DNA from 3 places in the Paenibacillus sp. LBL genome. Region 2 is predicted to be linked to each of the others. Evidence: riboswitches for the same ligand, from Rfam matches in the RefSeq annotation. Region 2 holds a riboswitch; each other region holds the start of a gene.
The links. A riboswitch is a leader RNA that binds a small molecule or an ion and turns the genes downstream of it on or off. The one in region 2 is predicted to bind cobalamin.
Positions count from the first base shown of each region.

Region 1 (10,992 bases), on a different contig from region 2:
GCTCAGTTGAAGCACCTTAAGCTGGGCAGAGGGCCGTCCAAGGACAATCCCAAGGGAACGGTTATGTGAGGCGGCTCCGTTGATATTGGATCCTGCTTGCAGAACACGGGTAATTATGGTTAACTATAGACTTACGTTGAAGATGCAGGATGAGAACGAGTATGTTCTGAATATAGAGGATTGGAATATAGGAACAACATGAGATGGAACGGAGGGGGTTCACATGAAAAAAAGATCGTTGGCGTCTTTGTCCAAAGGCATGGGATGCTCCACCGCTGTTTTCTTTGATCTATCCGAGGACGGGATAAGTATGTCCATAATCGGATATTCAGCGATCAAGGATCCTTCCATTCGGTTGTTCGAATGAGGATGCAGTGGAATTAAACACCACAGGTCGCTTACCTGTGGCTGCATAGATCGGCATGCACACCACAGGAGCTCTGTGGTGTTTTTGTGTTTTTCATTTTTCCGGTAGAGGAGAGGCACGCCATGTTATTGCAAGGAAAACAGATTTATGTAAAGCCAGTAGAGGAATCGGATGCGGATGCGCTGCTGAAGCTTGAGGTGGAGAATCGGGATTTTTTTCAACGGTTCACGGGTTTAAGAGAAGAAGCCTTCTATACCCGCCAGGGACAGCTGGAACGGATTCAAGAAGCCCTGGAATCAAGTAAAGGGGATCAGGGATATCTCTATGTGATTGGGCTGCGAGACACCGAAGAGGTTATCGGGGAGATCATGCTGACCGAAGTGGTGCGGTGGAATCTGCAGAGCTGCTGGATCGGTTATTTCCTGGACCAACGCCATAATGGAAAGGGTTATATGACGGAGGCCGTTCAGCTGGTGGTGAAGCATGCTTTTCAGGAATTGAAGTTCCACCGGATTGAGGCGGGGGTAATGCCGCATAACCTGGGATCGATTAAAGTGCTGTGTAAAGCCGGATTCCATCAGGAAGGCATTGCCAGAAAAAATGTAAACATCAACGGACAGTGGGAGGACCATCAGACGCTGGCTATTCTGAATGAAGAGGATCACCGGTCTCAGTCCCAAGTTCAGCGGTACAATCCCTCTGTCATCGCTCCGCCAATCGGGCCTTATACCCATGTTACCAAGGTTCCGAAGGGAGCCGAGCTGCTGGTCTTGTCCGGGCAGGTGGGAACCGATATGGAGGGGGGATTGCCGGATGATATGAAGGAACAAGTCGAGAATACCCTGGCGAACATTCAGCGCCTGTTGGCAGCAGAAGCACTCTCGGCGGATCATATCGTCAAAATCAATATTTGGGCAGCACAGCAGGTGGACTGGGTTCACTTCCATCAGGTGTGGGAAAAGTTCCATGGCGGAAAGGCGCCGGCCATGACAATGGCCTACGTGCCGGCACTTGCGATGCCGTCCATTCAGGTAGAAATCGAGGTATGGGCAGCCAAGTGGTAACCCGCTAGATAGCAAGATGATAAGATGATGATTGGAATGCAGCCGATCCAAGCGCGTTAAAAAAACCTCCGTGATATTCCTGGCAGGAATATCGCGGAGGTTTGTGTTTGTTGAAGGAGTTTTTTTTGATTTTTTCAATTTTAATATCATTGGATCAAGGATTCAGGCAGACGTAATGTATTTATATTTTTTTTAATATTATTCCAATATTTAAGTTAAGAATTTTATAAGACCTATCAACAGAGAATAATTTCTCAATATACATTTTCTTAATATATTGTTAAAATTTCCACATAAAATGAAGGAGGCGAAATGATAATTTGTGAGAGTTAATGACTTTAGAATGCCTTAAGATACTTAATAAAATAGATTGGCAAGAATTCGAATCCTACTTAAAGAGAGGGGATGGGGATTAAATTGAAAAAAACGAACCAGATTTCATTAATTTGGAGGAAATATCCCAGTTACAAATATTTAACGTATACGAACATTCTAACAGGTTTAACCTCATGGGGTTCCTTCATAGCGATGCTTGTATTACTTAATCAAATTACAGACAATGGAATTCAACTAGGGATGTTATGGGCTGTAAGTGGACTTGCGCCTTTAATGTTTAGTTTTTTAGTTGGTTTCTTAGTCGATCGATTTAATCCGAAGAAGGTGATTGTTTTTTCAGAAGTATTTCGGGGAATTTTATTTCTAGGATATATCGTTGTTCCGTTACTAGGTGGTATGTATGCTTGGATTTTATTCTGTTTATTAAGGTTCGTAGGTGGACTTCTAAACTCTTTAGCAACTATTGCACGTCAAACGATCATACCTGATTTAATTGAAGAGGATGATTTAATTGTAGCTAACTCCTTTAATTTCACAATAACAAGTTCTATTAGATTACTAGGCGCTGCAGCTGGTGGAACCTTAATTTCCTTCTTAGATCTGGATATTGCTTGGATGGTTACCTCGCTTTCATTTTTTGTTTCAGCAATTATAAGTAGTAGAATTACCCTGAAAAACAATAGGAAAATGGTGAGTTCCAAGAACATCAAAAAGGAGTTTGTTGTAGGAATACAAGTAATAAAAGAACAAAAATTTGTAAAACTTGTCCTACTTGCAGCTCTATCAGGGGGAATAATCATTGGATCATTCAATTTGATGTTAGAGCAATTTGTATCCAATGTCTATGAAACAAAGCATTATGGTATCAGTTTACTCTATATATCTGAAGGTATTATCTCAGTATTGGTAGGCTACTGGTTAGCTAATAACAAGTTCTTGTTTAAGAACCCTTATAAATATGGTTATGTATATATATTGATGGGGCTGACCTGGACGCTCTTTGGTTTTACAGAGCAGCTCTATCAAGGTGCGATTAGTTTAATGTTATTCGCTTTTGTAGGTGCATTTATCGTACCTTTTGAACGACAAATAATGCAAACTGACGTGCCTGCTCATTTACGAGGCAGATTGTTTGGCCTTTGGAACACTTGTAGTTTAGCTTCTATACAAGTGGGGGCGTTTCTAACTGGAGTCTTTATATACTATTTTGGAATTCGATCTGTACCTATACTGACCAGTGTGTTAGAAGTTGGCCTAGGAATATTCTTTATATTCTATGTGAAAAAACACATTGTTGTCGGAGCGGCAAAACAGATTAATACAACCCATTAGAATATAAAGTTTTCTAATGGAATTTAGAAAATATCCATAAATTGAATATTATTTGAGTGAGCGAATTTCTTTATTAAGCGAGAAAGCGATTCCCCCCTTAGAAAATCACATCATACTTTCGGAGACAATGACTCCGAGGTTTGTTCGTTTTTTGGGGACCTGCCTAATGATCTCGTGTGAGATGTTGTTGAGGTAGCTCAGTTTAACCGACCGATAGAAGACCAGCCTCCGAAGGCAGAGACTCAACATAAGTACACAATGGCTTCATCGTCCCTACGTCAATCTTCCAGCATTCCCAAAGAGAAAAAGCGCTCCTAGTGCTATATTAGCCTAGAAGCGCTTTATAAACTCATTGCAAAACTTGCGGGTGTCCCAAGGACTTTGAAGACTCTGTTATAGATCGTCAAAACCGTTGTCGTCGCCAACCTTGCCGTAGTTACGGGATTTGGCTTCGAAGAAATCGGTTTTGGTTGCGTTCAGAGCTTCATCCGAGAAAGGCTTGATCCATGGCATGCAGTTGACGTCTACGCCTTGGTAAGCTTTTTCCAGACCCATCATCGTAATACGACGGTTTGCGATGTATTTGATGTAGTCGCCCAACTCGTTCAGATCGATGCCGCGTACATTGCTGAGCGTGTAGTGTGCCCAGTTGGTCTCGAGCTCAACAGCACGGTCGATGGTGCGGTACAGGTAGTCGATGTTCTCTTGGGAGTTCAGCTCTGGGAAATCCTTGAGCAGCTGTTTGAATACTTCGGCGAAGAAGTAGCAGTGCTGGTTCTCGTCACGCTGAATGTAAGAGATCATCTGGCTGGTTGCCATCATCTTCTGGTCGCGAGCCAGGTTGTAGAAGAAGGCAAACGTGCTATAGAAGAAGATACCTTCCAGGATCAGGTCGGCCACCATCGCTTCAAAGAAGGTTTGCGGCGACGGATTATCGCGGAAGTTCTGATAAATATCTGAAATGAACTGATTGCGCTCCAGCAGAACCGGATCATGCTTCCAGTATTCGAAGATTTCCTTCTGCTCTTGATCCGAAACGATGGAAGAGAGCACGTAGGAATAGGATTGATTGTGAACGACCTCTTGCTGACCGATGATGGCCGAGATGGCTTCGAGTGACGAGTCGGTAAAATAACGCTTCACATCGCTGACAAACATCGTCTGCATGGAATCCAGCACAGCCAGCAGGGAGATGTTGATTTTAAAGGTACGCTGTTCCTCTGAGTCCAGTGTAGGGAACTGCTGCGCATCCTTGGACATCGGGATTTCGTCCGCGATCCAGTGGTTCAGCAGCAGCACCTTGTATAGTTTATACATATGAGGCATCCGAATGTCGTTCCAGTTCAAGATCCCGGAGCACTCACCTTCAATTACACGGGTGGAGCGGTTGGGTGCTTCGGTGTTAAATATCTTTTGCATTTGCATGCCAATTCTCTCTCCTTGCATATCATAGTAGGGCGGGTTGAGGGACGGGTATCCACTCTCCAGCCGCTGTTGTCCGCCCTTTGCTTGAATGTATTTAATGGTATCAAAGGGCTCCCAAAGGCGGACGTAAACTCTTCCGCTTGGATACCCTTACCCTTGTAGTCTTGTATTAGAAAGTATATTCAATCCCGCTTACAGCCGTTCGATGCTTGTTGCACCGCATGAGAAGCGACTCCCTAGGGGAGAGCGATCCCAGCAGGCAGCAACTCAACAACCGCGCGAAGTACCTCAAAGGTCCCCGCACCGCATGAGAAGCGACTCCCAAAAGGAGAGCGATCCCAGCAGGAAGTAACTCAATAAACGCACGAAGCAGCTCTTACTCTCTGCACAACATGAGAAGCGACTCCCAAAGGGAGAGCGATCCCAGCAGGAAGTAACTCAATAAACGCACGAAGCAGCCTTAGTCCCTGCACAAGATGAGAAGCGACTCCCAAAGGGAGAGCGGTCCACGCAGGAAGTAACTCAATAAACGCACGAGTAACGCCATAGTCCCCGCACTACATTCCAGCGTTCCCGAAGGGAGAAAGCGCTCCTAGCCACCAAAGTAACATAGAAGCGCCTCATTCATTCCCTGCACACCTTGCGGGTGTCCAGAGGGCAGAGCCCTTGGGGCCCTCCCTTGGAAGGGAGGGTTTGGGCGGGTTCGAAATAGTTTACATTAAACTCTTAGCTTGCGCACGACTCACACTCTTCAATCGTCAACGCACGGCTGCGCACATAATACGTGGACTTGATGCCGGCTTTCCATGCATGCAGGTGCAGCTCCAGGAATTCCGAAGCCCGGATATCAGGGCGAACATACAGGTTAAAGCTTTGCGCCTGGTCAACGTGACGTTGACGCGCAGCCGCCATTTTGATGGACCAATGCTGGTCGATCAGGAAAGCGGTCTTGTAGTACCAGATTGTTTTTTCAGACAGATCCGGAGCCGGGTTAGCCACTTTGTAGGTGGTTTTTTCTTCATAAGACAGAAGTTCGTACAATGGATCGATGCTCGCTGTGGAACCGGCGATAATCGATGTGGAGCCGTTCGGTGCGATGGCAAACAGCCATGCGTTACGGACACCATTGGCTTGTACTTCCTGTTGCAGCTCACGCCACTGTTCGGTGGTTACGAATTTGCCTTCATGCTCGCCGTCGGTGTAACCGCGGAACGTGAAGTACTCGCCGCTCTCCCAATCGGAGCCTTTGAATTTCGGATAGTGGCCTTTTTCCTTGGCCAGCTCCATGCTGGATTTCACGAGCAGGTAATTGATGTGTTCATACAGGTTGTCATTATAGGCAACGGCTTCGTCGGACTCCCAGCGGATACCTTCCAGCGCCAGCAAGTGATGCAGACCGAAGGTTCCAAGACCGACCGCACGGTATTGGCTGTTGGTATATTGGGCTTGCAGAACTTCAATATTGTTGATGTCGATAACGTTATCCAGCATACGAACCTGGATAGGAACGAGACGCTCCAGCACACCGGCCGGTACAGCGCGAGCCAAGTGGATGGAATTCAGGTTGCAGACAACGAAATCGCCAGGGATTTTGGAAATAACGATCCGGGTTTGACCATCCTTTGTTACCAACTCTTCTTGCTCGACAACGGTTGGAGATTGGTTCTGCATGATCTCGGTGCACAGGTTGGATGAGTAAATCATGCCATGTGCAGAGTTCGGGTTCGCACGGTTTACCGTGTCGCGGTAGAACATGTACGGTGTACCCGTTTCAAGCTGGGATTTCATCACGCGTTTCATAATGTCGATCGCTTGTACCGTAATACGCGGCAACTGCGGGTTCGCCACGGCTTGTGCATATTTTTGACGGAACTCGCCATCGCCTTGAGCTTGATCATAGAAGTCTTCCAGGCCAAGCGAACGGCCGTTCTCGTCTTTCCAGCCCATGATCTTCTTCACTTCATGAGGACAGAACAGGCTCCACTCCTCACGGGCCTCTACAGCCTCCATAAACAGGTCAGGCAGACAGATGCCATGGAACACGTCATGGGCTCTCATACGCTCGTCACCGTTGTTCAGCTTCAGATCCAGGAAGGACAGAATATCTTTGTGGAACACATCCAGATAAACCGCGATGGCTCCTTTACGAGTTCCCAATTGGTCAACGCTTACGGCAGTGTTGTTCAATTGGCGAATCCAAGGGATAACGCCGGAGCTGGTGTTCTTGTGACCGCGGATATCCGAGCCGCGTGCACGGACTTTACCGAGGTACACGCCAATGCCGCCACCCATTTTGCTGAGACGGGCAATATCGGTGTTGGAATCGAAGATGCCTTCCAGAGAGTCGTCAACGGTATCAATGAAGCAGCTGGAGAGCTGGCCTGCTACTTTTTTGCCTGCATTGGACATGGTCGGTGTGGCAGCTGTCATGTACAGGTTGCTCATCGCCCAGTAGGCTTCTTTTACAAGGTCAATACGTTTGTCGGCTGGCTCGTTGTGCATGAGGAACATTGCGATTACCATGTAGCGTTCTTGCGGAAGTTCCATGACACGACCGTCAAAGTCGGTTGCCAAATAACGCTCAGCCAGTGTCAAAAGACCAATGTAATCAAACAGCAGATCGCGGCTTGGATCGATGCATTCGCCGAGCTCTTCGATTTGCTCCTTGGTGTAGCTGGTCAGAAGATCCTCGCGATAGATGCCCTTCTGTACAAGCTCTGTGATGAGCGGGTAGAAGGCACCGTAAGGCTCTTCCGGGTAGGCTTTGTATCGGCGGTTGGTGGCCGCTTTTTTATATAAAGAGGTCAGAAACGAACGCGCAGCTGCAAACTTCCAATTCGGCTCTTCTTTTGTCACAAGCTCAAGCGCGGACATCGTGAAGGCGCTGCTGATTTCTTCGCCGGTGACTTGCTCACCGCGCAGTTTAGCATTTACGCCGCGAAGCAGGCGCTCTTTATCAAGCATGTCCAATCCTTTCAGATTGCGGTCGGCATAGACAGAGAGGCGTATTTCATCAAAGGCGAGCTGACGGTTGTTCGGTTTAACTACGAGCTGGGGCATGAATAATTCCTCGCTTTCTTAGGGGGAAATATGAAAAAGGACATCAAAAAAACATTTTCTAAAACCCGCAGGCTTGAAAATGTCCGTGCGCTGTGATTCGTGAATGACGTTTGACATAAGCCCTTGAAGGGGCCTGATGTTATGTACAGACGCAAGTTTAACGAACACTTACCTAATGTCCCGTAGGTTGGTGTTGGCTGCGTACAGGCAGGTCTCCTGACTCGGACTTTGACAAATCGGAGCCTTCCCCAAGACCTTGATGAGGTCCGCCAGAAGAATATTCCATGATTTGGTTCGGCCTGGATAGGATAATAGCCGAGAGCCCTTACAGTGGCGGGACCGTGATGGATTTACACCATGCTTCCCTATTAAGCCGGACCGCCTTATAGGTTGTTCCGGCACCTATACACACTATATTTGGTTGTTGTTTATCTAATTTAACCCAATATATTGTGTTTGTAAACCATATTCTTAAAATTGAACGCAAAAAGAATTATAGCAAACGAGCGGTCATTGTGCCAGCTAAGAAACTGTCAAAAGGCCATAACATTTCCTGGATTGTGACCGAATGCGACCTTTTCTGCACACATACCACGTATATTATCGTTTTGACAAAATACGATAGTTGCGTACTGGATCTGTGGTGGAAGGAGCAGACTATTTTTTATTGTGAATAGCGAGTTAGGGGCTTTGATATGAGTGATCAGAATTGATATGATATCTGTGTCTGGAGATTGAAGAGTTCTATATATGAGATGTTGCGAGGGAGGTTTTGGTATTGGCTATAGCGGAAGTGACGGTGATTCCGATTGGAACAGCAACAACGAGCTTAAGCTCTTATGTGGCCGAGATGCAGCGTATATTGAAACAACAGGACGGGATTACATATGAGCTGACTTCGATGAGCACCATCATAGAGGGCGAGCTGAATATGATCTGGCGAGCGATTGAAGCTCTGCATGAGGCGCCATTTCTATCTGGAGCCCAGCGCGTATCGACTTCGGTCAAGATTGATGACCGCAGGGATCAAGTCTCCTCCAGCAAGCAAAAGATTCAATCGGTGCAGGAAAAATTAGGCGGATAATCTTGCTTATTGCAAGGGATGTTCCGGCTAGGCTGGGACTTGTATTTTGCTGCTAAAGTATTATAATAATTTTGCTGTTCGTGGAGGCTTGTTTTCGAACCACATATGCTGGTGTAGCTCAGGGGTAGAGCAACGCACTCGTAATGCGTAGGTCGGGGGTTCAATTCCCTTCACCAGCATGTTCATTGCAAGGAGATCATATCCTGATTTCTGGCTGGAATGATATAAAAATGGCGCCGCAAGGCGTGTTTTTTGTGCCCCTGGGTGATCCGGGGGCTATTCCTGTTAAGGAGAGAGCGCCCTATCATTCGGCATTTTATATCATATATTACATAGTAAGCGATTCATATTATTCGAGTTTGTTCGTGGCCTTCGCTGTCGAAAAGATGAAACGGGCTGCGGCTCGGAAAGATGAGGTGAAGGGAGATGAAGAAGGTATTTATTGATCCAGGCCACGGTGGAAAAGATACCGGAGCGACTGCTCATGGTCTGTTGGAAAAGGACATCGTGCTAGCGGTGTCCCTGAGCGTAAAAAAACGGCTGGAGGCCGAGTACAATGGCGTGCAGGTGCTGCTCTCCAGATCTGCGGATGTCTTTCCTACGCTAATGGAGCGGACCGAGGCGGCCAACAAGGCTGGGGTAGATATCCTGGTTTCCGTCCACTGTAATGCAGGAGGAGGAGCCGGTGGCTTCGAATCCTATAAGTACACGCATACGTCGGCTGCAACAGCCTCTTTGCAAAATGTGCTTCATACCGAGATTATGACGGCCTTAAAGCCTTTTAACGTAATCGACAGGGGGCAGAAGGCAAAGAACCTGCACATGGTCCGTGAATCGAACATGCCTGCGGTACTGACAGAAAATTTGTTTGTTGATGTTGCCGCGGATGCAGCTAAGCTTAAGAGAGAGGATGTCGTAGGTGCCCTCATCGAAGGTCATGTTGCCGGCATTGCAAAATATCTCGGGTTGCAAAAGAAGGAGGCGGCTGGTGAGGTGAGTGATAAGGTGAATGTTATTGTAAACGGCAAACCAATTCAGGATGGCAAGCTGATTAACGGGGTGACCTATGTACCGCTTCGGGCGACTGCCGAGGCACTGGGTGCAACCGTGGGATGGGACAATAAAACAAAGACAGCAACGATAACAAAGGAGACATAACCCATAACCCATAACCCATAACCCATAACCCATGAGCCAATCGTCCAGCCACATTTTAGTTCCCCTTAATTAAAATTTAATCTCCCATTAAGATTCGCAGAATATAATAAAAGCACCCCTTAAAAAATATATCAGAAGCCCCTCTAACTTCGGTTAGAGGGGCTTCTTTGGTCTTCTGCTCTTTCGATCCTCTGCTCTTTCGATCCTCAACTAGACCTTAGTGTGGACCTGATATTCTGCCAACATTATTTAGAATCCCAGCCATTTCGTGATATAGGCGGATACGGCTAATTCCTGAAAATCCTTCCAGCTTCGAAATGGGGTATGTTCAACGATAAACGGGTTAATCGTACTTCCTTGTATGAATATGTCAAAATCTTCATCCGTGCTTCCCTCGTAACCAGCAGCTTTCAGCAAGTGATCTATGGAAGAAAACTTGGTATGCCGTTGAATAAATGATTCCGAGAACAGTTCTTCCACGGGCACCTCTTGTTTCATATCTGAGAGCTTTGAGGCATTTTCTCGAATTTCCAATAGCTTCTCTTCATCCAGTCCGTCTAATCCACTGATCCCAGTATTCATTATGCCCACCTCCAAAAAGTTGCACGTCACTCTATTATACATATACGAGTATGCTGAATTATGGGATTCGATTTTTTTTGAAGCGGGTCTTGACTTGGAAGATTTATATAGGAAGAAAAAAATAAATGAGCTTTCTTCATAGTCATGTCCAACCGGGAAATTTCGCGTGGCTGCGACATTTATGTATCATGCATTCCTGAATAAACGCACATCCCATTATAATTATTCTTTACCTAGGAATGGCTGTGGTTTTCATGTAGACTGGTAATGATTTACTGCCGCCATGCCTTGTTTTTTGGGGTGATGGAGGTTTGTACATACTTGCTTGCATATGGGGGTGGGCACTGTGCCCAAAAAAGAAAAGGTTTCTATGTCGTGGCTGCTGCGATATTTGAAGCCGGTCAAAGGACGACTGCTGCTTCTGCTTATTATGCTGTTGACGTCGACAGGCTTGCAGCTGCTGAATCCGCAGATTATTAAACGGTTTATCGATACGGCAGCTGGTGGCGGTGTTCTGGCCAGCCTGATTCAGCTGGCGGGATTATTCCTGGTTGTGGCTGTCATTAACCAGCTGATTACGGTGG
Region 1 covers NZ_JARXYU010000003.1:603,734-614,725, forward strand. The annotation lists gene M2277_RS11015 (DUF817 domain-containing protein) at 1-69, shown strand, start outside; gene M2277_RS11020 (hypothetical protein) at 224-367, shown strand; gene M2277_RS11025 (GNAT family N-acetyltransferase) at 490-1,431, shown strand; gene M2277_RS11030 (MFS transporter) at 1,837-3,099, shown strand; gene M2277_RS11035 (ribonucleotide-diphosphate reductase subunit beta) at 3,493-4,524, opposite strand; gene M2277_RS11040 (ribonucleoside-diphosphate reductase subunit alpha) at 5,251-7,584, opposite strand; cobalamin riboswitch at 7,774-8,005, opposite strand; gene M2277_RS11045 (MTH1187 family thiamine-binding protein) at 8,363-8,668, shown strand; tRNA gene M2277_RS11050 (tRNA-Thr) at 8,776-8,847, shown strand; gene M2277_RS11055 (N-acetylmuramoyl-L-alanine amidase) at 9,095-9,826, shown strand; gene M2277_RS11060 (hypothetical protein) at 10,076-10,408, opposite strand; gene M2277_RS11065 (ABC transporter ATP-binding protein) at 10,755-10,992, shown strand, end outside.
Region 1: it holds a riboswitch for cobalamin, as region 2 does, so the genes downstream of both, M2277_RS11040 (ribonucleoside-diphosphate reductase subunit alpha) here and M2277_RS25770 (ABC transporter substrate-binding protein) in region 2, are expected to answer to the same signal.

Region 2 (10,992 bases):
CACTACGATTGCTGTAAAAGGGCTGCGTGATGCCGGACTGGAAGTATACAGCCATCTTAATTCCGGGAATCTCGCCAAAGCGAGATACTCCCTTAGCATGGTGGTCGGCAGAGACACCGACCATCTGGATGAGCCGGAGGTTGTACGCGGAACGGTGGAGACGGTGGCGGAAAATATCGTGGATGCGGTGATCGCCCCGCTGTTGTTTGCCCTGATCGGCGGAGCGCCGCTTGCAATGGCCTACCGTGCGGTGAATACACTCGATTCCATGGTCGGTTATAAAAACGAGAAATACGAGTCCCTAGGCTGGGCTTCCGCCCGTTTGGACGATATCGCCAATTGGATACCAGCGCGCCTGACCGCAGGCCTGTTAACCGTGGTGGCTGCGATGTTCTCATTGCAGTGGAAGCAAGCGATTGCGATGGTCAAAAGAGATGCGCGGAAGCATCCAAGCCCGAACAGCGGCTTCCCGGAATCCGCGGTTGCCGGTGCCTTGGGCATTCGCCTGGGAGGCGAGAATTCCTATCAAGGCGTGATCTCGTTCCGGGCTTACATGGGCGATCCCGAACGTGCGCTTCATGCAGAGCATATTCGGGTGACAACCCGGCTTCTGCTGGGCGTATCCATTCTGTTCACGGTACTCGGCACAGCGGTGCTGGGGCTGATTACAGCAGCCGGAGGTGCGTTATGGCTGTAAGCCTGAACCTGTATCTTGTTCGTCATGGCCGTACGCAGTGGAATGAGGAACGCCGTTACCTGGGTCACGAGGATCAGGGGGCTCTGATGGAAGGGTTGGAACAGCTGCTTCCGCTGCGGGAGGAGTTTCGCTCCAGGCATTTTGCCAAGGTCTATTGCAGTGATCTCCTTCGTTGTAGACAAACACTGAACTGCATCCTGCCGGATTTACATATGCCCGGCATTACAAATGAGGTCGAGCTTGGCAGCGTTATTCCCGGTGTCTGTTATGACAGGAAGCTGCGGGAGCTTGATTTTGGCGATTGGGAAGGGAAAACCTACGAGGATTTGAAGGAAAATGCGGCTTATCGGCGCTGGATCGACAACCCGGGAACGGTTACGCCGCCGAGCGGGGAGAGTTGGCCATCTTTTTGTTCCCGAATTGAGGTTTTTCTGGCCGAAATGTATCAGGATATGAAGGGGTTATTGTCGATGCAGGAAGGCCCCGCTATTCTCTTGGAGTCAGAGTCAGAGTCAGAATCAGCGGGCCACGATACCGAGACTCAGCCGGGGGTGCTCGATATGGACGTGCTTGTAGTCACCCACGGGGGCGTCATCCGGCAGATTGCAGCGGCAACCCTCCCGGATACAGAATTCTGGGCTACGTCGGTATCGCCGGGCGAGGTGCTCCAGCTGCAGCTGGCCTGGGACGGAGCACGCTGGCGAGGCGTAAGGGTAAACGAATAAATGAAATCGTACGATTTTGGTGCGGAATGAACGATAACGGGAAAAACCAATATCGTTAAACCCTTGAAACGAGCGAAACTTCCAGTTGTAAGGCGATGGTTTATCGCCTATAATCTTGTGCAGAGAAACCATGCTTGGCCTATCATAAATAAATTCATATTGTTTGCGAGGGTCCCGGACAGAAGAGGTTATTCATGTCTTCTGCCGGGTTAATAGGGAAGCCGGTGCAAGTCCGGCACGGTCCCGCCACTGTGAAGCAGGGACTTCTCCACATGCCACTGAGCGTCAGCGCTTGGGAAGGCGGGGAAGTCGTTACAGCCTGTAAGTCAGGAGACCTGCCCTTAGCGAATGAATGACGGTCCTTCGAGGAGAGGATTACGTTTTGCAGTCCCGTGCGGACGGCAGTTTAAGGCGCTATCTGTGAACGGTTATCCAGGTGTCCTTATGTTAAAACGTAATCCCTGAGTCCTTATTTACGAGGAATCAGGGATTTTTGCTTCTTTGGAGTATGACGATTGACGTTTTTCTTCCTGCTCAGGGGATCGGTTGAAGGAATTTAGACGTACAGCGCCAGGTTCTCAATTATGTTTAGGGGGATTTGAAGAGATGAAAGCAATAAACAAAACATGGTCCGTACTTCTAGTAGCCATACTGATGGCTCTGGCCTTGATCGGCTGTGGCGGGGAAGAAGCGGCACCGAAAGAAACCACGCCGCAAGCTGCACAGGAGCAAGGGCAGACTAACGAAGCGCCAGCCGACTCCGGTGAGGAGCTTAAGACCACGTATCCATTAACGGTTAAGGATTCAACCGGGGTTGAAATGACGTTTGATAAAGCGCCGGCTAAGATTGCATCCTTGACTCCGTCCGAGACGGAAAAGCTGTTTGCTCTGGGTCTGGATGAGGAAATCGTAGGCGTATCGGATAATGACGATTATCCGGAAGCTGCGAAATCCAAGCCCAAATTGGGCGGATTCCAAGTGAATGAAGAGGCTATTATTGCAGCTGATGCCGATGTGGTGTTTGCCGCTTCGATGAATGCACAGAATGCCGAGAAACTGCGTGAGCTTGGCGTAACCCTGTTTGTCAATGATCCGAAAACCATCGATGCCGTGATGGAGAACATTGAGCTGATCGGACAAATTACCGATCGTCAAGCTGATGCCAAAGCGGTCGTAGATCAGATGAAGCAGGAACTGGCATCCGTTACGGAAGCTGTGAAATCCGTGAAGGATGAAGACAAGAAGAAGGTGTACGTCGAGTTCTCCCCGGGATGGACTGTAGGCAAAGGCGAATTTATGGATGAGATCATCACTGCAGCCGGTGGTGTTAATGCAGCTGGCGATACGGAAGGCTGGTTCGAAATCAGCGAAGAAAAGATTATCGCTGCGAACCCGGATGTTATTCTGTACACGGACGATGTGGTTGATGAAGCGACCAAAAAAACACTGGATCAACTCATTAAAGAGCGCGGAGGCTGGGATCAGATCGAAGCCATCAAGAACGATCAGGTCATTGCCGTAGATGCCAACCTGCTGAGCCGTCCGGGTCCCCGCGTTACGCAAGGACTGATTGAAGTGGCGAAGGCTGTTTACCCGGAACTGATGAATCCATGAGTAAAAAACTTGCAGGATTCGGTGCGGCCGGCGTTATCCTATTGCTGCTAACCTTGGTTGTCAGTCTCGGAATCGGATCCGTTCACCTGCCTGTGAGAGAGATTGGGGCGATGCTCCTGCACCGGCTGCCGGGGATCGGCGATTCCATCCTCCCGAGCTGGGAAGCTTCATCCGAACAAATTCTGATGAAGGTGAGGTTACCGCGGATTTTGCTGGGGATGCTTGTTGGAGCTTCCCTGGCGGTAGCCGGGGCTGCCTTTCAGGGCGTATTGCGTAATCCGCTGGCGGATCCGTTCACGCTCGGTGTATCCTCGGGTGCTGCGCTTGGCGCAGCATCCCTGATTTTTTTCGGGATGGAATACTCCTTTGCCGGAGGTTACACCCTGCCGCTTGTAGCATTTCTGACCGGAGCAGGCACATTGTGGGTTGTTCTGCTGTTGGCAAGGGATCAAGGAAAGCTGCCGATTCACGGACTGATCCTGTCCGGGGTGGTCATGCAGTCGTTTCTGGGCGCCGTGGTTTCGTTTCTGACGGTGATGTCCAAAGATACGGTAAACCAAATCCTGTACTGGACGATGGGGAGCCTGAGCATGCGCGGATGGTCGTATACGGCCATCCTTTTCCCGTATTTTATCGTGGGATTCGCGTATTTATGGAGCCGGTCGCGGGCGCTTAATATTTTGTCGCTTGGGGAACGGCAGGCCGCTCATATGGGATTGAATGTGGATCGCCTGAAGACAAGCGTACTGATCGTAGCTACCCTGCTTGCCGCCGCTGCCGTATCGGTCTCCGGCGTCATTGGCTTCGTGGGGCTTGTGGTTCCGCATATGATACGCCTTATCACAGGCTCCGATTACCGTATCATTGTCCCTTTGTCGGCTCTGGGCGGTGCGATTTTTATGGTCTGGTGCGATACGGCTGCACGTTCCGTGCTGGCTCCAACGGAAATACCGCTCGGGGTGGTCACTGCATTCATAGGCGCTCCTTTCTTTGCGTACCTGCTGTACCGGAACAAAAAACGGCGTAGGGAGGGGTTAGCATGATTAGAGCCCAGGGTCTTGGCAAGGCATATGGCCAGGTGCCGATACTTGCAGGTGTAGATCTGCACATAACGGAAGGTGAATGGTGGGGAATCATCGGTCCGAATGGAAGCGGCAAATCCACCCTGATGCAGCTGTTATCCGGTGTGGAGAGTCCTACGGCAGGGAGCGTCTCGCTCCGGGGCAGGGAGCTTTCGAGTTATAACAGAAAAGCGCTGGCACGAATCGTAGCCGTCCTTCAGCAGGAAGGTCTCGATCCGACGGATTTTACCGTGCGGGAAGTGCTGGAAATGGGACGCTTCCCGTTTCTGAATTGGCTTGGTCGAGAGGATAAAGATGCGACCCCGCTCATTGATGCCATTATTCGGAAGCTGGATCTTGGCGGTTTCGAGGAACGTCGGCTTACCGAGTTAAGCGGGGGTCAGCGTCAACGAGTTGCCCTTGGCAAGGTGATGGTCCAGGAGCCGTCCTTGCTGATGTTGGATGAACCGACAACCTATCTGGATATTCGCTATCAGCTTCAATTCATGGATATGGTGGCAGAATGGCGGAACTCATCCGGCATTACGGTGATCAGCGTACTGCATGATCTGAACCTGGCGGCTCAATTTTGCGATAAGCTGCTGGTTCTGGATCAGGGAAAGGTCGCAGGGGTCGGGAAGCCGGAGGAAGTGCTGACAGCAGAATATATTCGCCAAATATTCAGGGTAGAGCCCTCCATTGTCACCCATCCCGAGAACGGAGCTCCACAGGTGCTGTTAACGGCGAACAGCACATGGTCCTGACAGCTCTTGCTCCGGCTTCTGCTGGCGATGTAAGATTTAGGTGCAAGAAAGAAGGAGGAAGTTTGAATTGAGTAAATCCTTGACGGATCATTTGAACGATATACCGGCTAACATCAAACCTCTGAATGCCGAAGTACAGGCCGCGACCGCAGCCTATTTGGACACCTTGACGAAACCTCCGGGGAGCCTTGGCAAGCTCGAGTCGCTTGCAATTCAATTAGCCGGGATCACAGGCAACATCAAGCCGTCGTTTACAAAAAAATCTGTCGTTGTCATGGCCGGGGACCATGGAGTGTGTGAGGAAGGCATCAGCGCATTTCCGGCAGAGGTGACGCCTCAGATGGTCATGAACTTCCTGAATGGAGGCGCAGCTGTTAACGTGCTGGCGCGCCAGGCGGGAGCCGGCGTTCATTGTGTTGACATCGGCGTTGGGACAGAGCTGAACCATGAGAAACTCCTCTCCAGGAACATTGGCAGAGGAACCGCCAATATGGCTAAAGGACCGGCCATGACCAGAGAGGAAGCGCTGCAATCCATCATGACCGGAGCAGAGATAGCGGCAGAGCTGGCTTCCCAGGGGACGCAGATGTTCGTGACCGGTGAGATGGGCATTGGGAACACAACGCCAAGCGCCGCGATCTTCTCGGTTCTGTCAGGCAAACAACCCTCTGAGGTTGTGGGACGAGGAACTGGCGTAACCGATGAGCGGCTGATACATAAGATTAACGTTGTGGAGCAGGCTATACAAGTCAATCAACCGCATGCGCATGATCCTCTGGATGTGCTCTCCAAAGTCGGGGGTTATGAAATCGGCGGATTGACGGGGCTGATCCTCGGTGCAGCTGCACATGGATGCCCTGTTATCATCGACGGTTTTATTTCCAGTGCGGCGGCTTTGATTGCAAAATCGATTTGTCCGGAAGCCCTCGCTTATATGATTGCCTCTCATGCTTCGCATGAGCAGGCGCATGTTCTTCTGCTCGAAGAACTGGGACTCCACCCGATGCTGCAAATGGACATGCGTCTTGGAGAAGGAACCGGCGGCGTGCTGTGCCTGCATCTGGTGGAAGCGGCTTGCAGGATCATGCAGGAGATGGCGACGTTTGAAAGCGCCGGAATCAGCGGGGGATCGGTATGAGCCAACAAGGAAGCGTGCTGGTCACGGGAGGGGCAAGAAGCGGGAAGAGTTCATTCGCGGAGAAGCTGTGCATGAAGCGGGCTGAATCCGGAATGTATGTGGCGACTGCGCAGGCTTATGACGATGAGATGCAAGCACGCATCCGCATCCATCAAGACCGGCGGCATGATTCCGCTTATGGGTGGCAGACGGTGGAGGAGCCAATTGCCTTGCCAGAGCTGCTGGACACGCTTGGCGAAACGGTTTCAGATGCTCCGGCCGTAGTGGTGGACTGCCTTACGCTGTGGCTTACGAATGTACTGCTCCAGGCTGAGCCTGAAGGAACAGCCGTGATGGAAGAGCGTCTGGGCCTTTCGATCGGCAGGCTGGCAAGAGCGGTTCAGGTCTATCCGGGCCTGGTCATTTTGGTGACAAACGAAGTGGGGTCGGGCATTGTGCCCGAATATCCGCTGGGCAGGATATACCGCGACTGGGCCGGGATTATGAATCAGAGGCTGGCCCGGGTCTGTGACGAAGTATTTCTGGTGACTGCGGGAATTCCGGTGGAAATCAAGAGCAAGGAGTACCTCATATGAGCAAGATGATACAGGCGGCTGCGGCCGCTTTTCAATTTTTATCGAGGCTTCCAATTCGGCGCGAGATTCCCTTTACGCCAGAGGTTCAGCAGCGGAGCGTTGTTTTTTATCCATGGGTAGGCGCTGTTATCGGTCTGATTGTGGTCGGTTTGGGAATCGGCTTGAGCTTTGTGCTGCCTTCATTTCCTGCTGCTGTCATCCTGCTGATCGTATGGGTAGTGCTGACGGGCGGGCTTCATCTGGACGGCTGGATGGATAGTGCGGACGCCCTGCTTAGTCATCGGTCACGCGAACGGATGCTGGAGATTATGAAGGACAGCCGCGTAGGTGCGATGGGGGTCATGGCGTGTATGCTGCTTCTCCTGCTGAAGGCTGCCTTGATTATGTCCGTATGGGATTTATCGGAGGGGGCCTGGAAGCAGGAAGCTTGGCTGCTGGTGCTTGCTCCGGTCTGGAGCCGATGGTTCATGGTTCATGCCATGTATCGCTGGCCGATGGCGCGGGGGAGTGAGGGGCTTGCGGCCTTGTTTCACGGACTGACCGCTGGAAGAAGAAGGCTGGCGGGCTCCATGGCTGCGTTGTTAACAGTTGTCATCATAGGTCTCCAATGGGTCATGGCAGATACCGCTGATTATTGGCTGCTGGGCATCGGGGGATTCTTTTTCATACCGTTCATTTCATGGGCAATCGGAACGGTAACGGCGGAAAGGATGAGCCAAAGACTTGGCGGACTGACGGGAGATACTTACGGGGCGCTGAATGAACTGATCGAAGCGGTTGTGTTAATATTTGTGGTTCTGCTCTTGAAACTTACATGATAAGATAGAAGAGGCATAGCAGTGGTAATCCGATCAACATAATCAACATCAGCTGAAAAACAACGATTTCGATAGGAAATCTACGGGAATGGGTAATGTTATGTTTAGAGTGGGCCGTGAGATGGAAATGAATACATACTAGCGCACTTATGACATGAGGATGATACAACATATCCTTATACAAGAATGGGAGGAATGATTAGGATGGAAACGCTTTGGGTTATCATCAATGTCCTTGTTCTGATTCTGCTGGTCGGCATTTTGTACTGGATGCAGAAAAAGCATTACTCGTTTACCAAACGAGTGTTTGCAGGACTTGGCTTGGGTGTGTTGTTCGGAGTGGCACTGCAGCTCATCTACACTTCGACTTCCGATGTGGTGGTGAAATCCACCGACTGGTTTAATCTGATTGGATACGGGTATGTTCGGCTGCTGCAAATGATGGTTATTCCGCTTATCATGGTATCGATCATATCGGCTATCATGAAGCTAAAGGGAGGCCGGAATGTTGGCAAAATGAGCGGCCTCATCATCACGGTGCTCCTGCTAACGACGGCGGTTGCTGCAGCAGTTGGTATTACAACCGCTCTGGCATTTGATTTGTCTGCCGTGAATATTCAAGGCGGTGCTGCCGAAGAGCAGCAAGGCGCACTTCTGCAAGAGCGGCTCGGAGATGTTGAGGGCCGGACTCTGCCCCAGCAGATCCTTGATTTCATTCCGAGCAATCCGTTTGCCGACATGACCGGAGCGCGAAGAACCTCGACGATTGCGGTCGTCATTTTCTCCGCATTCATCGGGATAGCGGTTCTCGGTTTGGACAGGAAAAACAAGGAGCAGGCGGAAACCTTCCGCAATATGATCTCGGCAGTCTATGGCGTCGTCATGCGTATCGTGACCCTTGTGCTTCGTCTGACGCCTTACGGGATTCTTGCATTGATGGCCAAAACGATTGCCACAACGGATCTGCAGGTCATCATGAATCTGATCGATTTCGTGCTGGCTTCTTATGTGGCATTGATTGTTATGTTCATTATCCATCTGGTGTTGCTTGCGATATTCGGGTTCAATCCGCTCAAATATGTGAAGAAGGTGTTCCCTACCCTGACCTTCGCCTTTACGTCACGCTCCAGCGCGGCTACCATCCCGCTGAACGTACAGACGCAGAACAAAAAGCTAGGTGTTTCCGAAGGCATTGCGAACCTGTCGGCATCGTTTGGTGCCACGATTGGGCAGAACGGCTGCGCAGGCATTTATCCTGCCATGCTGGCCGTTATGATCGCGCCGACAGCCGGTGTGGACCCAACCTCCTGGTCGTTTATCCTTACCTTGATCGTGGTTGTTATGATCAGTTCCTTCGGCGTGGCGGGTGTTGGAGGCGGAGCAACCTTCGCTTCACTCATCGTGCTGTCGACGATGAACCTCCCGGTAGCCCTGGCGGGTCTGTTAATATCCGTAGAGCCGCTCATTGATATGGGCCGTACAGCGCTGAATGTGAATGATTCCATGACAGCCGGCGTGATTACAGGGAAAGTCATGAATGAAGTGGATAAAGACGTGTTTAATGATGACAACATTGAACTGGACTTGGTTCAGGGATAAGCGAAATAAGCGAATTGAATGGAGGGCCATCTTGACGGCGAATGTTGTGCCGGCAGGATGGCTTTTTCGCCTCGGGTGCGTACAAGGATAACATGGATCAGAGACAGCAAATAGGCCGTTGTAAACAGAGAAAGCCCGAATACCGTTGCATAACGGCATTCGGGCTTACTGCTATGATGAAAACAACGTTAACCGATGATGGTCAGCTCTTTCGGGAAAGAGGTTAGCACTTCTACGCCATTCTCGGTTACGATGACATCATCCTCAATCCGTACGCCGCCTACTCCTTGCAGGTAAACGCCAGGCTCGATTGTAAATACTGCACCGGGCCGCAAGAGTTCTTGGTTCATGCCGTGGATCGATGGATATTCGTGAACATCCATGCCAAGCCCGTGTCCTAAACGGTGTACAAAAGCATGGCCGTATCCTGCATCGTCAATCACCTTACGAGCCGCCTGGTCAATCGAACCATAGGTTACGCCTGGCTTGACGGCTTTAATACCGGCCAGGTTCGCAGCGAGGACCGTCTCATAGACGTGTACGGCTTCAGGCTTCGGTTCGCCTACGGCAAAGGTACGGGTAATATCCGACGCATAACCTCCGGCATATACGCCCAGATCAAACATGAGCAGATCCCCGGCTTGAATACGGCGTGTTCCGGGGACCCCATGCGGCAGCGCTGTGTTGGGACCTGATAGTACCATCGTGGCGAAGGAGGGGGCATCCGCGCCCAGCTTCTTCATCAAGTATTCCAGCTCTGCTACAAGCTCAATCTCGCTGACGCCGATTTTTACCTGGGCCAGTCCTTGAGTAAGAACCTCTTCAACCAGCCGGACTGCATGCTTGATGATCTTCACCTCATCTGCGGACTTCCGGATTCGCAGTTCCCGGAGAACAACACCGACATCATCGATGCGGTCAGCGTTCACATGCTGCTGGAGCTGCTCATAACGGGAGACGGTAAGCTGTTCCTTCTCCACGGCCCATGTCCCCGCTGCCCCTTGAATTTGCCGTTTAAGCAAAAGATACGGGTTCTCGGTATCCTGATGAGTGACAATATTCTTAACCGTTGAAGCAGCCCCGGCCGCATTGGCATCCAGAGCCGGCACGATAAGCACCGGCTCATTCACAGTGGAGAGGAGCAGGCCGAGAAAGCGTTCATGAGGATCGCTCGCAAAGCCGGTCAAATAATAGACATGCTTGGGGTCTGTCACCAGCAGATGATCCCAGCCGTGTGTATTCATGGATTGCTGCAAACTTTGCAGTCGTTCGTTCATTTGCATTCATTCCTTTCTTATTCGAAAAACGGTCGTTATGCCTTTAATGTTAGGGTATCGTGTTCCTTAGTGTAAGTAAAGTTTTCCTTGGGCAATACATTCGTGAATAATCTCCCCCTAAGAAAATAGAAGCGTTTTTCCGCTGCCTCTTGTACAATAGATCTCATATGGAGCAAGGCATCTTACACTCATTATGAGACTTTATTACGCATCTATTCGGAGGTAGAACATGATGACGCATCAATACCGTATCGATTACGCCGTCAAAGAGGATTTGCCGGCCATTGTGGACATCTACAATTCAACGATTTCAGGCAGAAAAGTAACCGCCGACCTGGAGCCTGTTACGGTGGAGAGCCGTATTCGCTGGTTCGAAGAGCACAGCAGCGATTTTCGGCCGCTGTGGGTCATGCGGTCTGATGATGGAATGGTTGCATGGATGAGCTTTCAATCCTTTTACGGGCGACCAGCCTATAATGGAACTGCTGAGATCAGCATATATGTAAACGAGAAATATCGCGGTACCGGTGCCGGCAGTATACTGATTGAGAAGGCAATTGAGGAGAGTCCGCGCCTTAAGGTCAGCAATTTGGTAGGGTTTGTATTTGGTCATAACGAACCGAGCCTGAAGCTGCTGAAGAAGTATGGCTTTGACCAGTGGGGGCTGCTCCCCGGGGTTGCGGAGCTTGACGGGATCAAGCGGGATCTGGTCATCGTAGGCCGT
Region 2 covers NZ_JARXYU010000017.1:47,286-58,277, reverse strand. The annotation lists gene cbiB (adenosylcobinamide-phosphate synthase CbiB) at 1-697, shown strand, start outside; gene M2277_RS25775 (histidine phosphatase family protein) at 688-1,422, shown strand; cobalamin riboswitch at 1,575-1,779, shown strand; gene M2277_RS25770 (ABC transporter substrate-binding protein) at 2,029-3,036, shown strand; gene M2277_RS25765 (FecCD family ABC transporter permease) at 3,033-4,079, shown strand; gene M2277_RS25760 (ABC transporter ATP-binding protein) at 4,076-4,861, shown strand; gene cobT (nicotinate-nucleotide--dimethylbenzimidazole phosphoribosyltransferase) at 4,929-5,999, shown strand; gene cobU (bifunctional adenosylcobinamide kinase/adenosylcobinamide-phosphate guanylyltransferase) at 5,996-6,574, shown strand; gene cobS (adenosylcobinamide-GDP ribazoletransferase) at 6,571-7,392, shown strand; gene M2277_RS25740 (L-cystine transporter) at 7,597-8,991, shown strand; gene M2277_RS25735 (M24 family metallopeptidase) at 9,180-10,268, opposite strand; gene M2277_RS25730 (GNAT family N-acetyltransferase) at 10,501-10,992, shown strand, end outside.

Region 3 (10,992 bases), on a different contig from region 2:
AAAGGTCGTGCTGGATGCGGCGAATTTGTTCAGGCCGGAGGAGGAGAAGCCTTTGGCCGATGTTCTGGAACAAGCATTGTCGCTGCTCGGCGAACAGGTCATTATCGCGCACGCGAAGGATTATTCGACCGCTGACGGGCTGAAATATGTGGCTGCCGGAACCGGTGATCTGGACTACGGAGCTTACTTGAGGCTGCTGCAAGATTATCATTTCAAGGGACCGCTTATTCTTCATGGATTGTCAGAGAATGAGGTGCCGAAGAGTGCTCACTACCTGAGGACCCGAATGGCTGCAGTTCAAAGAAACGGATGAGGGGATTGTTACAGTAGCCAGGCCCATGGTATTCATGGTCTTTTTTGGCGTGTCCTCACTAGATCTTCACAAGTTTCAGTTATCATGAATTTTTATGTTAAAGTGGACGTGTACTGAGAAAGCACTCGATAAGGAGAAACAACCATGAAGACCATATTAGTCGTGGACGATGAGCCGAATATTAGAGAAGTTCTTGCTTCTTATCTGCTTAAAGAACATTATCTGACACTGGAAGCGGCAAACGGTTCCGAAGCATTGGGATACATGCGTGAGCAGGCTGTGGATCTTGTTATATTGGATCTGATGCTGCCGGATATGGAGGGTGAGCGGGTATGCCAGGAAATTCGAACGTTCAGCTCAGTGCCGATTATGATGTTGACGGCAAAAGTGGCCCAAAGCAGCAGGATTGGCGGGTTTGCGGCCGGTGCGGATGACTATATTGTAAAACCTTTTGACCCCCGCGAGGTGATGGCAAGAATCAAAGCCGTCTTAAGACGGGGGGATGACAGCAAGCTGCTTGCAGATGTAATTGTATATCACCAGGGGCGGCTTGTGATCAATTCGTTGAAGCACGAGGTAACCTGTGATGGACAGGTCATAAATTTGACGCCCAGCGAATATAAACTGCTGCTCTTGCTGGCCAAGTATCCACAGCGGAATTTCTCGCGCGAAGAGCTGGTCGATCGGGTATTAGGCTGCGATTTTATTGGGGATATCCGCATTATTGATCAGCATATCAAGAATTTGCGGCAGAAGATTGAGCCCGATTCAAGACAGCCCCAATATATCATCACCGTCTACGGATTCGGCTACCGCTTTGGAGGTGAGGTGTCTTGAAGCAGCGCCTGGATCTAAGGCTTGCCGCCATTATCATCAGCATCACCGCAGGGATTCTGATCGTGTTTACCGTCACCAATATTGTGACCAACCATTATCATATAGCCATGTACCAGCAGCAGTCGAATGGGCATCACGGAATGGACGAGCTGAACGAACATCTGGAGCAGGCGCAGATGCAATCCATTATTTTGACATGCTTGCTGTCGATAGCCGTGGCCTCCATCATAGGTATTTATGTGGCTAGAAGGATATCGGCTCCCCTAATCCAGATGAAGCAAGCAGCTGAGATGATGACGCAAGGGAAATTGGATATCAGGGTGGATACCCGAGGAGACGATGAAATCGCGGGACTCGGTTCTTCGCTGAATGAGCTGGCTGTACAGCTGCAAAAGCAGGAGCAGCTTCGGAGAAACATGACGCAGGATATTGCCCATGAGCTGCGAACGCCGTTAACTACCTTGAAGAGTCATACCCGTGCGCTGGAGGACGGCATATGGGAGCCGACAGCCGATCGCTTTCGAACCTGCCTGGAAGAGATTGACCGATTGATTGATCTGGTTACTGAGCTTGAAGATCTGCATGATATGGAATCACCCGAGTTTCAGTTATCCCGATCGGAACAGGATCTGGCCAAGATTATAGAGAGAGCTGTGACCGTGGTAAGGGCCGCGTACAATGAAAAACAAGTGGATCTGCGATACGTGCATCAACCCGGCGATTCGCCGATAATCGCTAAAGTAGATACGGACCGGATGCTCCAAACCTTAATCAACGTGCTCAGTAACGCACTGCACCACACACCGGCAAGCGGGAGGGTCCAGGCTGATCTCGTGGACGAAGGGAATACGGTTCAGATTCGTATTGAGGATTCAGGCCAAGGCATTCCAGCTTCCGATCTGCCGTATATATTCGAAAGGCTGTATCGGGGAGATAAATCAAGGAACCGGTTAAACGGTGGAAGCGGAATGGGACTTGCCATCGTCAAGCAGCTTGTTGCAGCTCACGGCGGAGATGTATGGGCTGAAAGCGGGAAAGAGCAAGCAGGTGGAAGCTGCTTCTATATTCGGATACCCAAGGAAATTCCCGTCGATTCCAGAAGACAACAACAGGAAGTACAGAGGCAGGAGTCATCTATATAAAAAAAACAGCAAGCGCTCTGCTTTAAGCAAGAGCGCTTGCCTGTTTTCTTACTTCAACCCTTTAAGATTGATTAACGGACAATACCTCTCGATATTGGGAAGCTGCTGCAACCATGTTGCGCAGGGCAGCTACGGTTTCATCGCGCCCGCGCGTTTTCAATCCGCAGTCGGGGTTGATCCAGAACAGTTCGGGATCCAGTACGGACAACGCACGCTTAATCATCTGGGTCATCTCATCGACTTCCGGAACGCGCGGGCTGTGAATATCGTAAACGCCAAGGCCGATGCCATGATCATACGTATGCTCCTCGAAGCTCCCGATCAGCTCGCCGTGACTTCGTGAAGTCTCGATGGATATCACGTCGGCATCCAGGGCGCGAATGGAATCGATAATGTCATGGAATTCGCAATAGCACATATGGGTATGAATTTGGGTTGTATCCTTCACGGATGAGGTGGACAGACGGAATGCCTTCACCGACCAATCCAGATATGCCTGCCAATCTTCACGCTTAAGCGGCAATCCTTCACGAAGAGCCGGCTCGTCAACCTGGATCATCTCGATGCCTGCTTGCTCCAGTGCGTTAACCTCAAGTCGGAGAGCCAGGGCGATCTGATAAGCGACCAATTCTCTTGATATGTCGTCGCGAACGAAGGACCAGTTCAGGATCGTGATCGGTCCGGTTAACATCCCCTTGACGGGTTTCGAGGTCAGGCTCTGTGCATATACGGTTTCCTTCACGGTCATCGGGTTCACGAACTCAACGTCTCCATAGATGACGGGAGGTTTGACGCAGCGCGATCCGTAGGACTGAACCCAGCCGTTAGCTGTAAAGGAAAACCCATCCAATTTTTCTCCGAAAAATTCCACCATATCAGTCCGTTCAAACTCCCCGTGAACGAGAACATCCAGGCCGATGTCTTCTTGAATCTCAATCCAGGCGCGAGTTTGCTCGGCGAGGAAGGTTTCATACTGCTCGGCAGACCATTCGCCACTTCTCCAGTTCTTCCGGGCCTGCCGAACTTCGGTCGACTGAGGGAAACTTCCGATGGTTGTGGTAGGGAGGAGCGGGAGATTCCATTTCTTCTGCTGGGCTTTGCGCCGCTCTTCAAACGACAGCGCTCGAGTCGGATTCAATCCGACAACCTTGGACGTTTCTTTCTGTACCTGTTCGTTATTCCGCAGCGATGATTGATTCATGGCGGCTACGGCCTGGTTATGCTCTTTCAGCTGCTCGGAAACGGATTCAATCCCATTATTATTGAGCGCGCTAGTGAGCAGCGTCAATTCGTCCAGCTTCTCATTGGCAAAAGATAACGCCTGGCGAAGTACGGGGTCCAGCTTATCCTCATAAGCTGTGGATACGGGAACATGGAGCAGGCTGCAGCTCGGCTGTATCACATATTGAGAAGGCTTCACCTTTTGGGAGAGGGTGTCCAGCAATTCCAGCTTGGCATCGAGATCTGAACGCCAGATGTTACGCCCGTCGATAAGACCAACCCCCAGTACCTTATCCTCAGGAAATCCGTGCTTGAGCAGCTGTTCGGTATTACCATCCAGGCCGTGTACGAAATCAAGCCCGATGCCTTGCACTGGCAAGGAGATGATCTCTACATAATGGCTGACCGAATCGAAGTAGGTTTGGAGCATGATCCGGATCGCCGGAGCCGCTGCATGAAGTTTTTTGTATACGGATGATACAAGCGCCAATTCATCTTTGGTTAATGAAGTAACCAGAATCGGTTCGTCGAACTGCACCCACTGAACACCTTCCTGCTCCAGCTCCTTCAGGATTACCGCATACAGATCCGTGAACTGGTCCAGCAAGGACTCGAATTGATCCGGGGTGTAGCCTTTAGACAGCTTAAGGAAGGTATAGGGACCGACAAGAACAGGTTTACCTTCGATACCTAGCGAGGATTTGGCTTCACGGTAAGCTTTTAGCGGCTTGTTGACCGTAAGATGTGGTTTGGCATCCTGAAGTTCCGGTACAATGTAGTGATAGTTCGTGTTAAACCATTTGGTCATCTCGCACGCGGCAGCACCATGACTGCCGCGAGCCATGGCAAAATAGACACTCAGCGGTACAGGACCACCATCGTACTTGAAACGCTGTGGCACCAAGCCAAACATCACCGACATGTCGAGCATATGGTCGTACATTGTAAAATCATGAACCGGAATAAGGTCGATGCCTTTCTCCTGTTGAATGCGTAAACGGTCCAACCGAATGTCGTCCAACTTGGATAGAAGTTCGTGTTCCTCAAGCTTGCCGCTCCAGAAGGATTCCAATGCTTTTTTCCATTCGCGATTTGCTCCGATTCTCGGATAGCCGAGATTGCTGCTTTGAACATTTGCCATCAATATCTTCGCCTCCACCAACATATTTAAATGACTGAATAAAAAAAGACGCCTTTACCCCGATCAAAATATCAAGGGTAAAGACGCCTCCGTTGTGTACATACGGATGCTGCGATCTTTAACACCTCCCTATCTCCCGTAGGTAAGCAGTGTTGTCAGAATAGGCAGGTCTCCTGGCTCCAGAATCAAGGTCTGCCATGGCCTTCCCGATCAAAAGCTGATCAGTGGCATCATCCGATGGCAAACTCCTCTGTTACAGTGGCGGGACCGCGTTGGTGTTGCACCAAACTTCCCTTTTAAGCTGAAATTGAAGAGGCTTCAACATCAGCACCTATTCCCATTAATTAAATTTGATTGCTGAGTATCAAGGTACAATAAATTCCATAATTATGCAACCTATTTAAATGGAGGTTGTCTTACGCAAAAAAACCGGATCAGAAGATCCGGTTTTTCCATCCCATTAACTTGGCAGCGGCCTCAACATAATAGTAATCGCCATAGATCAGGGAGACGTTGATATTTTGGTCACCAGGCCGATGGCCTGTTGCCTCTTTCAGTATGCCTTCATAATTCGGATCATCCCATTCAGCGTAACGAGTCGTCAAGGAGTCGATGATGCGCAAGGCACTTCTGCGGTACACCGCGCTTTCGGTTTGCGGTACCTGATCTGCGAGTTCAAACAAACCCGAAGCAGCGCAGGATGCTGCTGACGAATCTCGGGGTTCTGCCGCAATGAAGAGAGATTCAGCTGATTGATGGGTTGCTGCTGTTGCGGGTGTTTCCAGCTTCTCGGGTTCCGCACGAAAATCCCAGAGCGGTATGGAATCCTCCTCAAGGGACGCGACAAAGAAATGCGCCACGCGTTTCGCGGCGTCCAGATATCGGATATCACCGGTATACCGGTACGTGTTGGCCATGCCATGCAAGGCCCAGGCAGCACCCCGGCTCCAGGCGGATTCGGGTCCCAGTCCTTGTCCTCCGAGCGCTTCCATGAATTCCCCGGTGAACGGATCAAACCGACAAATGTGCCGAACGGAGCCGTCCGGTCTTATAAAATGCTCCACTACCGTATTGGCCTGCTCTCTGGCAATATGCGCATATCTCGGATCACCTGTCTCCTCGGAGGCCCAGAACAGGAGGGAGAGGTTCATGGTGGAGTCAATGATGGACCAGCCTTCATTCCCGTGATTCCAGGAGGTAGGTTTCACCTGATTCCAGGCACGTATAAACCGTCCCGCAGGATTGTATCTTCCAGCCAGCAGGGTAGCGGCCAGCACCCCTCTGCGCCTGGCATCCTGATCCCCGGTCAGCTTATATTTGATTACGGCCGTCGGCAGAAACTGAAAGCCTACATCATGATGAAAGTTGCTCTCTGCAATAATGGCCTGCTCAAGTCTCATGTCCCATTCCCAAGCCCATTCCTTATACTGCGGCTGTTTGGTCATATCATACATAATCCACAGCATCCCCGGCCAAAAACCGGAGGTCCACCAATCGATCCGGGTGGAATCATAGATCCCGTTCTTGGTTGCATGGGGAACCTTGTCTGCCAGCTGCTCCGCCATGCGTGATAGTTTGGCCTCGAGTCGTTCCCATAATAACGCATAGGATGCGATCGCTTCCTGCTGTTGTCCGTTCATCGTAACCCTCCCAGAACTTATGGTATAGATCGGCTGATTTTTCGTTTCTGCTGAGACCTATTGTTCCATAGAAAGGCGATAAATTCTATACGCGGAGCAGAAGAACTATTGAAATAACAAGCCGATGCTAAAAAAACACAAGCAGCCTTCTGCACCTAGAAAAAACACAAGGGAAGCGATCAACTTCCATTGCTGCCCGTACCTGAAAACTTATAGGATAAGGATATTCATCACATCCATTTCATAAGGAGGCGAAAGCCGTTGCCGCAAATTACGATTAAAATGTATGAGGGACGCTCGGATGAGCAGAAGAGCGAAATCATTGATGTTTTTACAAGAGAGTTATCCCGTATTATTGATCGTGAACCCGAATTCATCAGCATCCAGTTTGACGAAATTCCGATAGATGATCATGCACCGGCCAATTTGAGAAACAAGAGGTGAGCACAGATGGCCGAACCAACAAAAGCAGTAAGCAAGGCGCTGCCGGGAAAACATACCAAGCGCAAAAACATATTAGGCTTCATGTGGAAATACAGGGCACTGTATTTCATATCCCTACCAGGTCTTCTGTTCTTCGGATTGTTCAAGTATGTTCCGCTTATGGGCTCTGTCATCGCATTTCAGAATTATAATCTGTTTGCCGGCGTGACCCAAAGTCCATGGGTGGGTCTCGAGCACTTTGAACGGATGTTCCAGCATTACGATTTCTTGAAAATTTTACGCAATACACTTCTACTGGGCACGTACGACATTTTGTTTGCTTTTACAGCGCCTATTGTTCTGGCATTACTCCTTAATGAGGTTCGCCAAGTCGTTTACAAGAAGATTGTGCAGACCATTTTCTATGCGCCGCACTTTTTATCATGGGTCATTGTAAGCGGTATCTTTGTTGGCATTCTGTCTCCATCATCCGGGATCGTAAATGTGATGCTGGGCTGGTTCGGCATGGAGCCGATCTATTTTCTTGGAGAGGATTCCTATATTCGTTCTGTGCTGGTGGGCTCCGGATTATGGAGGGACGTCGGATGGGGGACCATCATCTATCTCGCGGCACTTGCAGGTATCAACCCGGATCTCTACGAAGCCTCCGATATTGACGGAGCGGGCAGATGGCGTCAGACCCTCAGCATTACGCTGCCGGCATTGCTTCCTGTTATTACGATCCTGTTCCTGCTCAAGATTGGGGATTTCATGGATTATGGATTTGAACGCGTCTTTGTGTTTCAGAACCCGCTTAACATTCAATCCAGCGAGATTCTGGATACGTACATTTATAAGGCTGGCCTGCAGCAGCTTCAGTACAGCTATGCAACAGCCATCGGGGTGTTCAAATCCGTTGTCGGCTTGTTCCTGATCTCGATAGCAAACACCATCAGCAAGAAAGCGACCGGCGAGTCGCTGTATTAGAGGGGAGTGACATCCAACGTGAAATATGACAGTGCAGGCAGAAAAATGTTTCTTGTATGCAACTATATTATCCTTACCTTTCTTGCACTCACCATGCTGTTCCCTTTTCTCAACGTGATCGCTCAGTCGTTCAGCAGCCCAGGCGCTATTGACCGGGGAGAGGTCATGTTCTGGCCGGTGGAGTTTACGTTTGCTTACTACCAGCATGTATTCAATGACGTCTCCATTTGGAGAGCTTTTGGAATCAGTGTTTATATTACAGTGTTCGGTACCTTCATTAATCTGGCAGCTACTGCCTCACTGGCGTATCCACTGTCCAGACCCGAGTATGTAGGCAGAAAAACGATCATGATCATCATCCTGATGACGATGATTTTCACGGCGCCGCTGATTCCGCAATTTATTCTGATGCGTGAGCTGAATCTGGTGAACACACTGTGGTCGTTGATGCTGCCAACAGCAATCAGTGCATTCAATCTGTTTGTGCTTCGAACCTTCTTCACCCAGATTCCGAATGAACTGATCGACTCGTCCCGTATTGACGGATGCAGCGAGGTCCGCACATTATGGAGCATCGTGCTTCCGCTGTCGAAGCCGGCATTGGCGACGGTAGGCATATTCTACTCGGTGACCAACTGGAACAAATACATGGATGCACTCTACTATATCAACGATCGAGCCAAATATCCCCTTCAGGTGAAGTTAAGAGAGCTGCTCGTGAACGAAGGATTGACCGATACAGGCAACCTTGCGTTTGAAGCAAGCTCCCAGTCCGTGCAAGGCATCCAGATGGCGGTTATTCTGGTAGCCACGGTGCCCATCATTCTCCTGTATCCGTTTCTGCAGCGGTTCTTCATTCATGGGATGATGATCGGGTCGATCAAAGAATAATTCAGTGGAGTAGTCCAAAGCGTGATCCTAAAAAAACGACAAACCGAGCCAAAGACATTCCTTGTTCCCGCCCTGACGGCTCTCTATACTGATATTAAGTTTGAAAGCGCTATTATGAGCGACTATATTAGCTTGAAAAGAGGGGTAATCATGAGAAAAAGGTGGACGCGCGCGCTCACGGCAGGTCTTGTTCTGACCATGCTTGCTGGCTGTGCGGGCAACAATGGAGGCGACGCCGGGACCCATGCCGGTGGCGGTAAAACAGAAGGCGGGGAAGCAGCGGGAGCAACAAAATTCTCCATCTCGATGCGGACGCTCAACGTATCCTACGTGGAGAAGAATGCGGATATCAACAAGGATAAATATGTGCTGGAGCTGGAGAAAAAGACGAATACGGACCTTGATATCCGTCTCATTCCACATAATGAGTACCAGGATAAAATGGTGCAGATGTTTGCAACGAACGACATTCCGGATGTGGTGCAGGGAACTGGCGGAATCAGCGGCCCTGAGCTGGCTGGCGCTGTCGAGAACGGAGTGTTTCTGCCGCTGAACGATCTTCTGCAAGAGCACGGGCAGGATCTGCTCAAGTTTATCCCGGAGGAAGCCTGGAAGCGGATGACGGACTCGAAGACAGGCAACATTTACGGGATTCCCGAAATTCTCTCCAATCCATCCAGACGGGCAACATGGATTCGTACCGACCTGCTGGAGAAGGTGGGCAAGGAAATTCCGACAACGGTTGAGGAGACGATGGACGTACTCCGCGCGTTCAAAGAAGCCGGGGTGGAGCAGCCTTATGCCGGTCGCCAGAACTTCAAATATGCCGATACCTTCTTCGGCGCTTATGACGTACTGGGCTATCTGAACCAGTTCAAAGTGTTCCCGGACGGGAAGGTGAAGCCTACCTTCTTCGACGAGGAGAATATGAAGCAAGCGATTGGAATCTATAAGACAATGCATGAAGAAGGACTGATCAGCAAGGAATTTGCCACGATCGAGAGCGCTGATTTCAAGTCCATCGTAACGAGCGGCAAAGCTGGCATGTGGTCCATGAATGCGAATGAGCTTCCGATCTGGGGAACCCAGCTCACCGAGAATGTACCGGATGCCAAAGTAGCTCTGATTCCATCTCCGGTAGGACCTGATGGCAAGGGGGGCTATGCCCATTATAATCCGGTCACCCGTTCTTTCTTCATTAACGCCAAAGCGAAGGATAAGGCGGAGGATATCGTGAAATTCTTCAACTGGATGGTCAGTGAAGATGCGGAATTGTTCTTCAGCTTCGGGATTGAAGGCGAGGATTATCAAGTGACCGATGGCAAGCCGGTCTTTGAGGTTCCGACGGATGCCGCCGGCGCGGATAAAATGCGGTATTTGAACTACTGGCTGTGGCTGGTGCAGGATACAACGTACAACAAGCGCGTATCCGAGCTGTCCGATTCCGGCAAGGAACTGATCAGTGCCTTTGATAACATGCTATCGAAGGAAGGTCGCCGCGGGATCGAGTTCGATCCGAGACTGGAAGCGATGGTTAAGTACCCCGAGCTGAATCCGAAATCGGATGAACTTCCGCCTCTGATCCTGGAACATGTCCTGCGCATGGTATACGGCAGGGAGCCGATCGAAGATTACGGCAAGGTGCTGGAAGAATACCTGTCCAAAGGCGGCAACGAGATTATTGAAGAAGCAACGAAACGATTTAACGAAAAAGAAAACGCTTTCGAATAAGCAGAGCATGTTTTAGTATAGTGTTGAAGAATGACTCCTCTGCTTGAATCAAGCAGAGGAGTATCTTGCTAAAGCTAAACTACTCTCGCTGCTTTCGAAAGGGGAACGGGTAATGTACCGCATTCTGGTCGTTGATGACGAACCTATGATAAGAATGGGCTTGGCGAAACTGATCACCCAGGCGGATCCTTCGATGATTCAAGCGGATACGGCCGAGAACGGCATTGAAGCATTGGAATCGATCCAGACGACACGACCGGATTTCATTTTCACGGATATCAAAATGCCAAAGATGGACGGCCTGGAGCTGAGCAAGCAGCTTTATGAGAAATATGGCGACATTACGGTGGTGGTTATCTCCGGTTACGGAGATTTCGAATACGCTCAGAAATGTATGTCGTATGGGGTTAAGGAGTATTTGCTTAAGCCTGTGACCAAATCGGTGGTACATCACACGATGAATAAACTGATGTCGGACCGGAAATCGATGCAGGAGAAACAACGAATGTATTTCCCTCTGTCCAAGCTGGAGAATTGGCTGGAGCAGCTGGAGCTCGCCGTATGGCATTTGCAAATGAATGACATCCAGGCCAAACTGCAGGAAATTGAGGATTATTGCAATGAGCGCAGGCTTGAAGCCATTCAGCTTCAGGAATTGCTGGATGA
Region 3 covers NZ_JARXYU010000002.1:422,156-433,147, forward strand. The annotation lists gene M2277_RS06990 (sugar phosphate isomerase/epimerase family protein) at 1-313, shown strand, start outside; gene M2277_RS06995 (response regulator transcription factor) at 458-1,150, shown strand; gene M2277_RS07000 (sensor histidine kinase) at 1,147-2,292, shown strand; gene metE (5-methyltetrahydropteroyltriglutamate--homocysteine S-methyltransferase) at 2,354-4,654, opposite strand; cobalamin riboswitch at 4,801-5,004, opposite strand; gene M2277_RS07010 (glycoside hydrolase family 88 protein) at 5,089-6,294, opposite strand; gene M2277_RS07015 (tautomerase family protein) at 6,556-6,738, shown strand; gene M2277_RS07020 (ABC transporter permease) at 6,745-7,704, shown strand; gene M2277_RS07025 (carbohydrate ABC transporter permease) at 7,723-8,595, shown strand; gene M2277_RS07030 (extracellular solute-binding protein) at 8,746-10,326, shown strand; gene M2277_RS07035 (response regulator transcription factor) at 10,439-10,992, shown strand, end outside.
Region 3: it holds a riboswitch for cobalamin, as region 2 does, so the genes downstream of both, metE (5-methyltetrahydropteroyltriglutamate--homocysteine S-methyltransferase) here and M2277_RS25770 (ABC transporter substrate-binding protein) in region 2, are expected to answer to the same signal.